2 regions of the Cytobacillus sp. FSL R5-0377 genome follow, and region 2 is predicted to be linked to the other one. Evidence: riboswitches for the same ligand, from Rfam matches in the RefSeq annotation. Region 2 holds a riboswitch; the other holds the start of a gene.
What was found. Region 2 has a riboswitch for cyclic di-GMP ahead of NSQ49_RS05345 (response regulator). Riboswitches for the same ligand answer to the same signal wherever they lie in the genome.

Region 1: linked by a shared signal. The riboswitch ahead of NSQ49_RS07695 (anti-repressor SinI family protein) and the one ahead of NSQ49_RS05345 (response regulator) in region 2 are both predicted to bind cyclic di-GMP.

What each region holds. Positions count from the first base shown of each region.
Region 1 is NZ_JBBORA010000001.1:1,523,107-1,527,526, forward strand. Features, by position in the region: gene NSQ49_RS07680 (FAD-dependent oxidoreductase) at 1-306, opposite strand, end outside; gene mnmH (tRNA 2-selenouridine(34) synthase MnmH) at 532-1,590, shown strand; gene NSQ49_RS07690 (helix-turn-helix domain-containing protein) at 1,769-2,092, shown strand; gene NSQ49_RS07695 (anti-repressor SinI family protein) at 2,193-2,339, opposite strand; cyclic di-GMP riboswitch class I at 2,370-2,458, opposite strand; gene NSQ49_RS07700 (hypothetical protein) at 2,625-2,891, opposite strand; gene NSQ49_RS26720 (DUF5658 family protein) at 3,016-3,219, opposite strand; gene NSQ49_RS07705 (TasA family protein) at 3,352-4,053, opposite strand; gene NSQ49_RS07710 (TasA family protein) at 4,124-4,420, opposite strand, start outside.
Region 2 is NZ_JBBORA010000001.1:1,076,314-1,080,733, reverse strand. Features, by position in the region: gene NSQ49_RS05365 (recombinase RecT) at 1-497, shown strand, start outside; gene NSQ49_RS05360 (HTH domain-containing protein) at 786-1,742, shown strand; gene NSQ49_RS05355 (hypothetical protein) at 1,747-1,941, shown strand; gene NSQ49_RS05350 (hypothetical protein) at 2,019-2,210, shown strand; gene NSQ49_RS05345 (response regulator) at 2,246-2,605, opposite strand; cyclic di-GMP riboswitch class I at 2,677-2,759, opposite strand; gene NSQ49_RS05340 (hypothetical protein) at 2,856-3,122, shown strand; gene NSQ49_RS05335 (hypothetical protein) at 3,401-3,880, opposite strand; gene NSQ49_RS05330 (aspartyl-phosphate phosphatase Spo0E family protein) at 4,055-4,213, opposite strand.

The DNA.
Region 1 (4,420 bases), 450 kb from region 2:
CTCGATCATGAGTGAGTAATCATAATCTCCAGGGAGAATACTGTAATCCATTGCAAACTCTTTCTCCCCTTCCTCAAACGCGATCCGGGAAAAGGAAAAGCCATTTTCCAAGATTTCACCCAGGGCATTCAGCTCTTCAAAAATTTTCAGGCTCTTTGGCTGTAAGAGTTCACCTCTATAAACGGAAGATGGGGCATCCAGCTTTTCCACTATAGTGACATCAATATTGGATTGAGCCAGCTTCAGACCAAGCGTCAAACCGCCAATCCCTCCGCCCAATATGGCAACCTCTGTTTTCAAGGACATGTTTCCACCACCTTTGCCTTTTATTTAACCTCCTTTTTAAAAAGCAAAACCAATGGATATGCTGATATTACAATGTCTGGAAAAAATTTATAGAACAAACTTTTGAAAATAGGAGTATGATTGTGGAAGGCACCTATATTTTCAAAATCCTGTATAATAGATAGAGTAAAATTAATTAACGTACCCTTTGGGCTATATATAGCAATAATTTTGGAGGCAATAAAAATGAGAGAAATAGCAGTCGAACAATACATCCAAATGGATAACGCAGTTCCGGTCGATGTCAGGTCTCCAATTGAATTTGAGGAGTGCAGCATACCCGGTGCTGTCAATGTTCCGCTTTTCACAAACGAAGAACGTGCGGAAATCGGGACATTATATAAAAAAGAAGGCTCTGATGCGGCGAAATGGAGAGCGATGGAAATCGTTTCACCTAAAATTCCGTCCATGATGCAGAAAATCAGAGACCTGAAAAATGATGGCTTCCAGCCTGTCATTTACTGCTGGCGCGGCGGAATGCGCAGCAAAGCGGTTACTACATTTATCACTTATGCGGGCGTTTCGATCCCCCGTTTAATTGGGGGCTACCGGGCGTACCGTCAATATATACTTGAAAACACAGCAGACCTGATTCCTGAAAAAGCAGTTGTTCTGCACGGAATGACCGGCGTTGGGAAAACAGATGTGCTGAAGGTGTTAAACGAAAAAGGCTATCCTGTTATTGACCTAGAGGAAATGGCAGGCCACCGCGGTTCGATCTTCGGCTCCTTCGGCATGGGAGACGGCAGCACACAGAAAACCTTTGATGCCCTATTGTATCAAGCCCTTTCTGAGGTTAAAGGCTCCCCCTATATTATTATGGAAGCTGAAAGCAAACGAATAGGCAAGGTGGTTCAGCCGGATGAGCTGCTGGATACTAAAAAATCAGGAATCCACATTGATATGTTTGCCAGCATCGAATCCCGTGTCCAGCGCATCCTCCGTGACTATGTTGAACCATATCAAAAAGAAGAATGGTTCAAGCCGAAAGTGGATGAAAGCCTCGTGTTTATTAAAAAACGGCTGAAGAATACTGAAATCCGCGAGCAGCTGGATGAATCAGTGGAAACTGAGAACTACGAGCTATTTATCAAGCTTTTATTAGAACATTATTACGATCCACGATATGCTTTTAAACAGCATGACTATGAGGGTGAATTCCACCATGTGAATGCGGATAATGTGGAAGCAGCTGCACAGCAGGTAATTAACATTATTGAAAAACAAAATGCTCCCGTCCTATGACGCGGAGCATTACTTTTTGAGAGCGACAAAAGATATATTTTTATAAAACTGTGATAACTAACTATTTAAATAAGTTAACACTATGGTATGATGATAATAATATTGAACGATTCGTTCTTAATATGGAACCAAATATGATATAATCCTATTACATACAAAATAAGGTGTGTGGTATACGATGATCGGTGATCGTGTAAAAAAACTTCGCCAGGAAAAGAAAATGTCACTATCCGAGCTGGCTGAGCAGGCCGGTGTGGCAAAATCATATTTAAGCTCACTCGAGCGCAACCTGCAAACAAACCCATCGATTCAGTTTCTCGAGAAAATCGCCGGTGTTCTGAATGTTCCTGTGGACCATTTGATCCATGAGCAGATCAACAAGGAAGATCTGGATTCAGAATGGATGAAAATTGTGAAGGAAGCAATGGAATCGGGTGTTTCGAAGGAGCAGTTTCGGGAGTTTTTGGATTTTAATAAGTGGAGAAGCGGACAAAAATCATAATTGCCAATAAGCCTGAATGCACAGGCTTATTTTTTTGGCAAAATAAAAAGCATTTCCATATAGAGATGCCTCTAACAGAAATACTTAGCCAACTGGATATTTAAGCTTCCATCAGAACCTCTTGAGCTCTGTTATTATGTAAAAACTCTCTAATTTCTTCCTTTTGCAGGCCTAAGTTTTTTGCTTCCATAATTAACTGCAGCCACTCCAAATCAACTTCTTCAACCTTAATATTTTTCTCTGCCAAAACTCTTCCCCCCAGGATACTTTTCGTATTCCAGGCAATCCAGCCATCGTAGCATCACCCAATACCTTAGACCTGTGACTTTGCGTCCTCATTTTTCAATGAGTTTGCCTTTTTCTGCGCCTATCGGCTCAAAGAAATATTTTCCATAGATGTATTCTACTATGACCATATTGCTAACGTTGTCAGATTTTGTAATTTTTGTTGATTATTTTAATATTAAATTAATTTATTTTTCGACAAAATCCTAATACTTTTATGTATTTGATTACCTGAACCCATCATCTTTTACAGTAAGTTGTTATTTATGGCCGAACTTCTTTTGGAGTAGTAGGAAAGTCCGATTCTTTTTCTGTAGTTTTTGCTGATTTCTTTTAATGTATAGTTGTGCGTGGTTTTGCATTTCCTAAAGGTGGTGTGGACTGGTTCAAGAGTCATAGCATCCAAGAAAATTTCATTCGTTAAATCAGTGTGGCAAATCGGACATAGCCAGCCATCCGATTCACTGCTGCTGTATGAAGGTTTGTGGCATTTATGGCAGTTCTTTCGATACATTTTCAGCCTCCTCAGTTAACTAAGATTAGTAATTTCACTCTATCGATTATTAAGATAGAGTTTCATAAATCCATAAAACATGAAGTACTAATATGAATGAATAAAGATAAGCTGCACCTCTTGCCTATACCTTTACTTTAGTTTGCGGCGGAAAATGAATTGAAGCTGACAGCAGGATTAAAAAGCCTGAAAGAAAGGCTTTAATAGAAAGAAATAAAAGGGGTTCTACCGTATATAGAAAATCCATAATTGAATTCACTTCTTCAATCAGCGAAAGTCTAATTCCAAAGAACGTCAAGAGACCATCCAGAAGATTGGCTGAAGGCAAGATACCGCAGAATTTTTTTCATAAGTTCAACGCTTAATGAGTAGCTTTTTGATTATATTCATTAATTGCTTAGATAAGTTCTAAACGCGAATAAAAATTAAGGCCTTAAAGAATAGTTCATCAGGCCTTAATCTAAGTTTCACTCCTAAGCCTTCTATAACGCCATAAAAAAATTACGCTTCCGGCACCTAAAAGTAGTGCGCCAATAAGTAATAAATTATAGTTATTAGTTGCGGTATTTGGGAGCTTGTTAACTTTCTCTGGAATTACCGTGGCATCTGTTGATGGTGGTGAAGTACTAGTTCCTCCTCCAGAATTATTATCTCCTGATCCGGGAGTCTCGTTGTCAGTTCCAGAATCACCTGTTGCTTCGGCAAGAAAAATGATTTCAACCTCTGCAGCGGAGTTTTGAAATTCATTTCCCAAATGCTCAGGCATTGTTACTTGGAAGAATAAAGTTTCTTCTGTTCCTTTCGCTAATTTCCGGGGAGAGAAACCTTTAAAATCTTTTAACTTTCCTTCATAAAGCATCTTTGTATCTTTTTTAATCTCCAACTCTAATTCTTCAAATAGTCCTTTGACAGACTTTGATTTGCCAATTTTTGAGGTGTATTTAAAATCCTGTTTTCCATCATTTTTTATCGTTATATTTCGAGGCATCCAGTCGCCGGGTTTTAGGTTTTCCACATTAAATAAAATCCCGTTGGTTGTAGTATTTATATCTAGCTCTTTTTCTTCTGCACCTACACTCTTTTCAAACAAGAACATAAAAAAGAAGAATCCAGTTATTAATAAAATTTTTATTGGTTTTGCCAGCAGACTTTGTTTATTCATGGCATTACCTCACGTTCATTGATTTTAACAAAAGGTGGGAACTGGATTCCCACCTTTTTATATTGCTAAATTATGGTCGACTTTGACCTCTAGTTTGTTTTGCATCAAATTTCCAAGTAAGAGCAAGGGATGCATTTTGGAACTCATTTTGATCCTGCCCATTATCTACGAATTCAAATTGCACATGCAATTTATCAGATGTATTCGCCTTTAAGCCGTCCCTTTCTCCGTCTTGCCAACCAAAAATACTAGCACTAACGTTGTCCACAGCATCAGGACTTAAATTTTTCAATTCATATAGAGTTTTGCTTGTTATAACATTGCTCGGTCCCAAAATTCCACTTTTATCCTCATTTATTAAAAAGTT
Region 2 (4,420 bases):
AGTGGAATCGTCTAACGGAGGAAATTGACCTTGATTTGGACGCCAAGAAAAGTGATAAGGTTATCGGTTACTGTGGCTACTTTAAGTTGGTCAATGGCTTTGAAAAAACAGTTTATTGGACCCGGGACGAAGTAGAGGCACACAGGATTAAGCACAACAAGGCAAAAGACAAGAAATCTCTTAATAATGTTTGGCGTTCTGATTACGATGCCATGGCAATGAAAACAGTTCTTAGGAACATGTTAGGCAAATGGGGTATCTTGTCCATCGATATGCAAAAAGCATTCTCAGAAGACGAGCAGTGGCGTGAGGTAAAAGATATTACGGATGATGCTAATGAATATGAAGAGTCCATCCATTTTGATCCACCAAGCCAAGAAGATAAAGAATCAGCTGCCGAACCAGAAATTATTGATGTGGATCAAAAGAAGAAAAAGACAAAAAAGAAGATTTCTGCACAGGAATCATTGGACATAGATTTTGAAGATGCAGAGTAACGAAACAAATGTTCTCCTTCCAGCATGGATTTGGGAGGAGGCTAAAGATAAAGAACACTTGAAAATGCTTGTTTTAGAGTATATGCGAAGGTATCCAAATTACAAAGTAAAAGGGGTTAAAAAAGGATTTGCTGTATGTGAGAGGGAGTGAATCACATGTTTGTTAAGACCATTCGTATTCCAAATGGAGATGTATTTTCCAAGTATTTTATATTCAAATGTGAAACTATCGGGGAATCTGATATGCGTGCCATGTCATAAAAATGTCCATAGGAAGTAGGTGATACGGTGCCCGAAAGTTATCCATTTCCAACCTATTCAGGATTATTAGAGCCGAAACATTACAAAAAAATTGGATCAGCATTGTGGCTTTTTCTCTGGTGCGTCAGCTCCACTACAAAAGAAATTGAACGAGATGGGGTAACCTGGGGCATCGTGTTAGGAAATAAGCCATTGAAACGCTCAGAGTTGGCGGAACCTTTTGGAGTTAGCGAAAGAACTGTTCAAAGGTGGCTGGATGACCTGGAAACACATGGTTACATAAAGATCACTAGAGCACCTTATGGATATATTATAACTGTGAAAAACTCCAAAAAATACAGCAAAGAGAGAGTGGACAAAAATGTCCAGTCTGAAAGAGAGCGGACAAAAACGTCTAGTCTAGAGTGGACAGAAATGTCCTGTCATATGGACAAAAGTGTCCACTCTAATAAAGATATTACAAAGATAAATAATACTACTATTACTATTACTAAAGAAAATGACCCTGTAGATATTATTGCTGAAAGATTCATAGAGTTACGAACGATACAAGAAGGACGTTCTGTTTACCCAACAACAAAAGATTATGAAGCAATCGCCCGGATTGTCGCCCGTGGTATGCCGTTGCCACAAACAGTCAAATTGCTTGAACAGTGTTTTGCAGAATATAATAAACGTCAGCCAAATGGGGCTATTAAAGCATTTGGTTACTGTGAAAAGTACATCATGGATCATTATGAAGCCTTGGTAGCAAGAGAGCAGGCAAAAGAGGTAGCTAAAAATGTTAAGCCTTTTAAGAGCAGTAATTCTTATAGATCCAAGGGTATTCGGTCTAATCCAATACGTACTGAGATGCTCCCAGATTGGTTTGAACAAGATGAGCAACAGGAAAAGCCTAAACTTATTAAGAATGAGCAGCAGGACCTTGCTAAAAAGAAAGCAGATTTGAAGGAAAAGTTAAAACTTTTAAGGTCGGGGAGTTGATACTATGGGGATCCTTTATGAATCCGTTATGCAGCAGAAAAGGAATATCCTCATAAGGAAATTAGCAGATTTGAATATCTCTAAAGCTCAATCAGGAAAGAGTATCCATGATTGTGATTACGAGGAATTGAAATATGAACTTGTCCTTGCGTCTTTTCGTGATATTGACGCAGAGGCTACTGAAAACACCTGGTTTTGAAAGGAGAATAAACATGAGCGTAACTAATGTTAAGCCGGTTACCCGGTGCCCAATATGTTTGTCCAAGGGGACTGTGATTGGCCATCGACAAAACCTCTTATTACTTGAGTGCAGGGACTGCAACAAACGTTGGAATACTTACTCCAAGACTTGCAATATTTGTGGAAAGCCAAATTATTTTTACGTTGAAGGTCCCTGCGTTAAATGCTATTCGGAAAAGCACAACGCCATATGAAAATAAAAGCGGCGAACCTGAGCTTGTCTGCTAATTTTCCTCAAAAATAGACCTCTATAAAGAGGTTGTTTAGCTGACAAGCTTATTTAATGCGGGGATTAATTCATTAAAGTAAGGTTTTACAATAAAATCTTTAGCACCATAATTTAAAGCTTCCAAAATTAATTTAGATTGTCCCATTGCGGAACATATAACAACTTTTGCATTTGGATCAAGGTCCTTGATCTCTTTTAAAACAGCCATTCCATCTTTACATGACATTGTTAAGTCTAGTAATACGATATCCGGGGAAGACTTCTTGAAAAGTGATATAGCTTCGCAACCATCAGAGGCTTCAGCAATTACTTGATAATTACCTTCAGACAAGGTTCTTTTAAGTATTTGTCTCATAAACATAGAATCATCAGCAATTAGTACGTTATTAATCATATCAAACTCCCTTTTTTATAATTTGGCAAATTTATGAAAGGAGTTATAAGAGATTTACGAGATTGATAAATCTCGGGAACCCGGCTGCCTTAGCTTTTGTCTTAGGCCCGTGGCTTTGCGTCTTTTACTTTCGTAAAATTTGCCAATATAGGTATATTAACACAGTGAATATAGTAGAAAACGACAAAATGTGACAAAAAATTGATAATTTCGCGCATTATGGATTATGAATTTCGTTGGTGGTGAGGGAATGAAGCAGTTAGACTTGTTTTCCTTCGCAATTGAAGATCAGATAGCTGAACTAAAACAAGGCGAAGAGTTGGAGTTTAACAGAGGGAGGGAACGGCTACTGATCCGTAAACATAAAAATTACAAGGGTGCATACTTATATGAGGGTCCTGACTTCTCAGGATATGCACTTCATGTTAATGAAAAGGGTATATTTGGTGGATTTAATACCTTTGTAGCAAAAATCGTGCGATGGGTGAAAAACGGAAGTTGGAATGAAGCCAAATAAGTATTCTATTTCATTTACCTTTTTTCTCGGCTCTAAACGTCCAAGCAGTTGCTAAAAGCCAAATAGCTGCCAAAATACATGGAATTCCAATTGTTGCAAAATAAACATTTTTTAAAGTGTATTCATCAATAAACTTGAGCATTGTATCACCTGGCGATCTCTGGATAATAAGAGATTGGCCTTACTCCTTCTGAAAGTTTGTTTTATATATTCTGGACATAAGATGTGCAGAATTTAAGGTTTGGGAAAAAGGTAATTAAAATAGCTAGGGTTATTACCTAGGTATTAGATAAGTTATTTGTTTTTGGGTATATTTTTTCAATAACTTTTTGGAATCCAAAGTTAAGTAATGCATCTGCAAAGATTAAAAGAAAGAAATTAATGGATTTTACCTTGATATGAAAAACATTTAGCTTTTTTAATAGTGCTACCATTGGGAAAGCATAAATTAAATCGGCAACTAAATTGATAAAAGCGTATAAATAAAATTTCCCTTTCGATAAATACAGAACCCAAATCGTCAAAACTGTGTAGGGTCCAAATAAAAGTAAGAATGCTGTGCTTGTCTGACTTTTTTGCCCGCCTTTTAGTATCCATAACTTATGTATGGTAAAATAAAACATTTCACACGCTAAGGTCAAAGAAGAAAATAGCCAAACAGGTAGGTATTTAACAAACAATTCCTTCTTGTTAGGAAGAAAAATAAAAGATAGCCAAGAAATTAAAAACAGGGAAACTTTAATCGAGCCTAGACGCATTTTATCATTCCTTTATCTTTTTATATAGTTTGTTTAAAAACGGGAATTAATATTCTAAAGGTATTTATATAAAGAGGGTCCGAAGATTAATTGCAGGAAACGTATTTTACGAACAAAAACCCCCCTAAAGAAAGGGGGGAGGAAAATGCTTTTATGGTTAAAGAGAAAAAACAACTACTTACATTTGGACTGAAAACTAAAAATTAATTTGTCTAACAGCTGACTGCGTTTTATAGTTTCAGGATGTTTAAATCCTTTTTTCATTCCAGTGTCAATGAGTGCTTTTCTAAAAAATTGAATTTTATTGCTAAGCTCTTTACAGAAATTACACATTCTTTTGCTCCTTTAAATGAAAAAGTCCAGGAACCATTATTGCAGATAAAGGAAAAATATTAAATGATTTCGACAAAATTTGTAAATAAACGATAAATATTGGGTTTTGGTAGCCCAACTTAATGCGTAAAAAAACTGCTATATAATAGCAGTAATTGATAGTGCATTTAAGAGTAGAAGAATGTCTTGATGAATATTTTTTCGTAC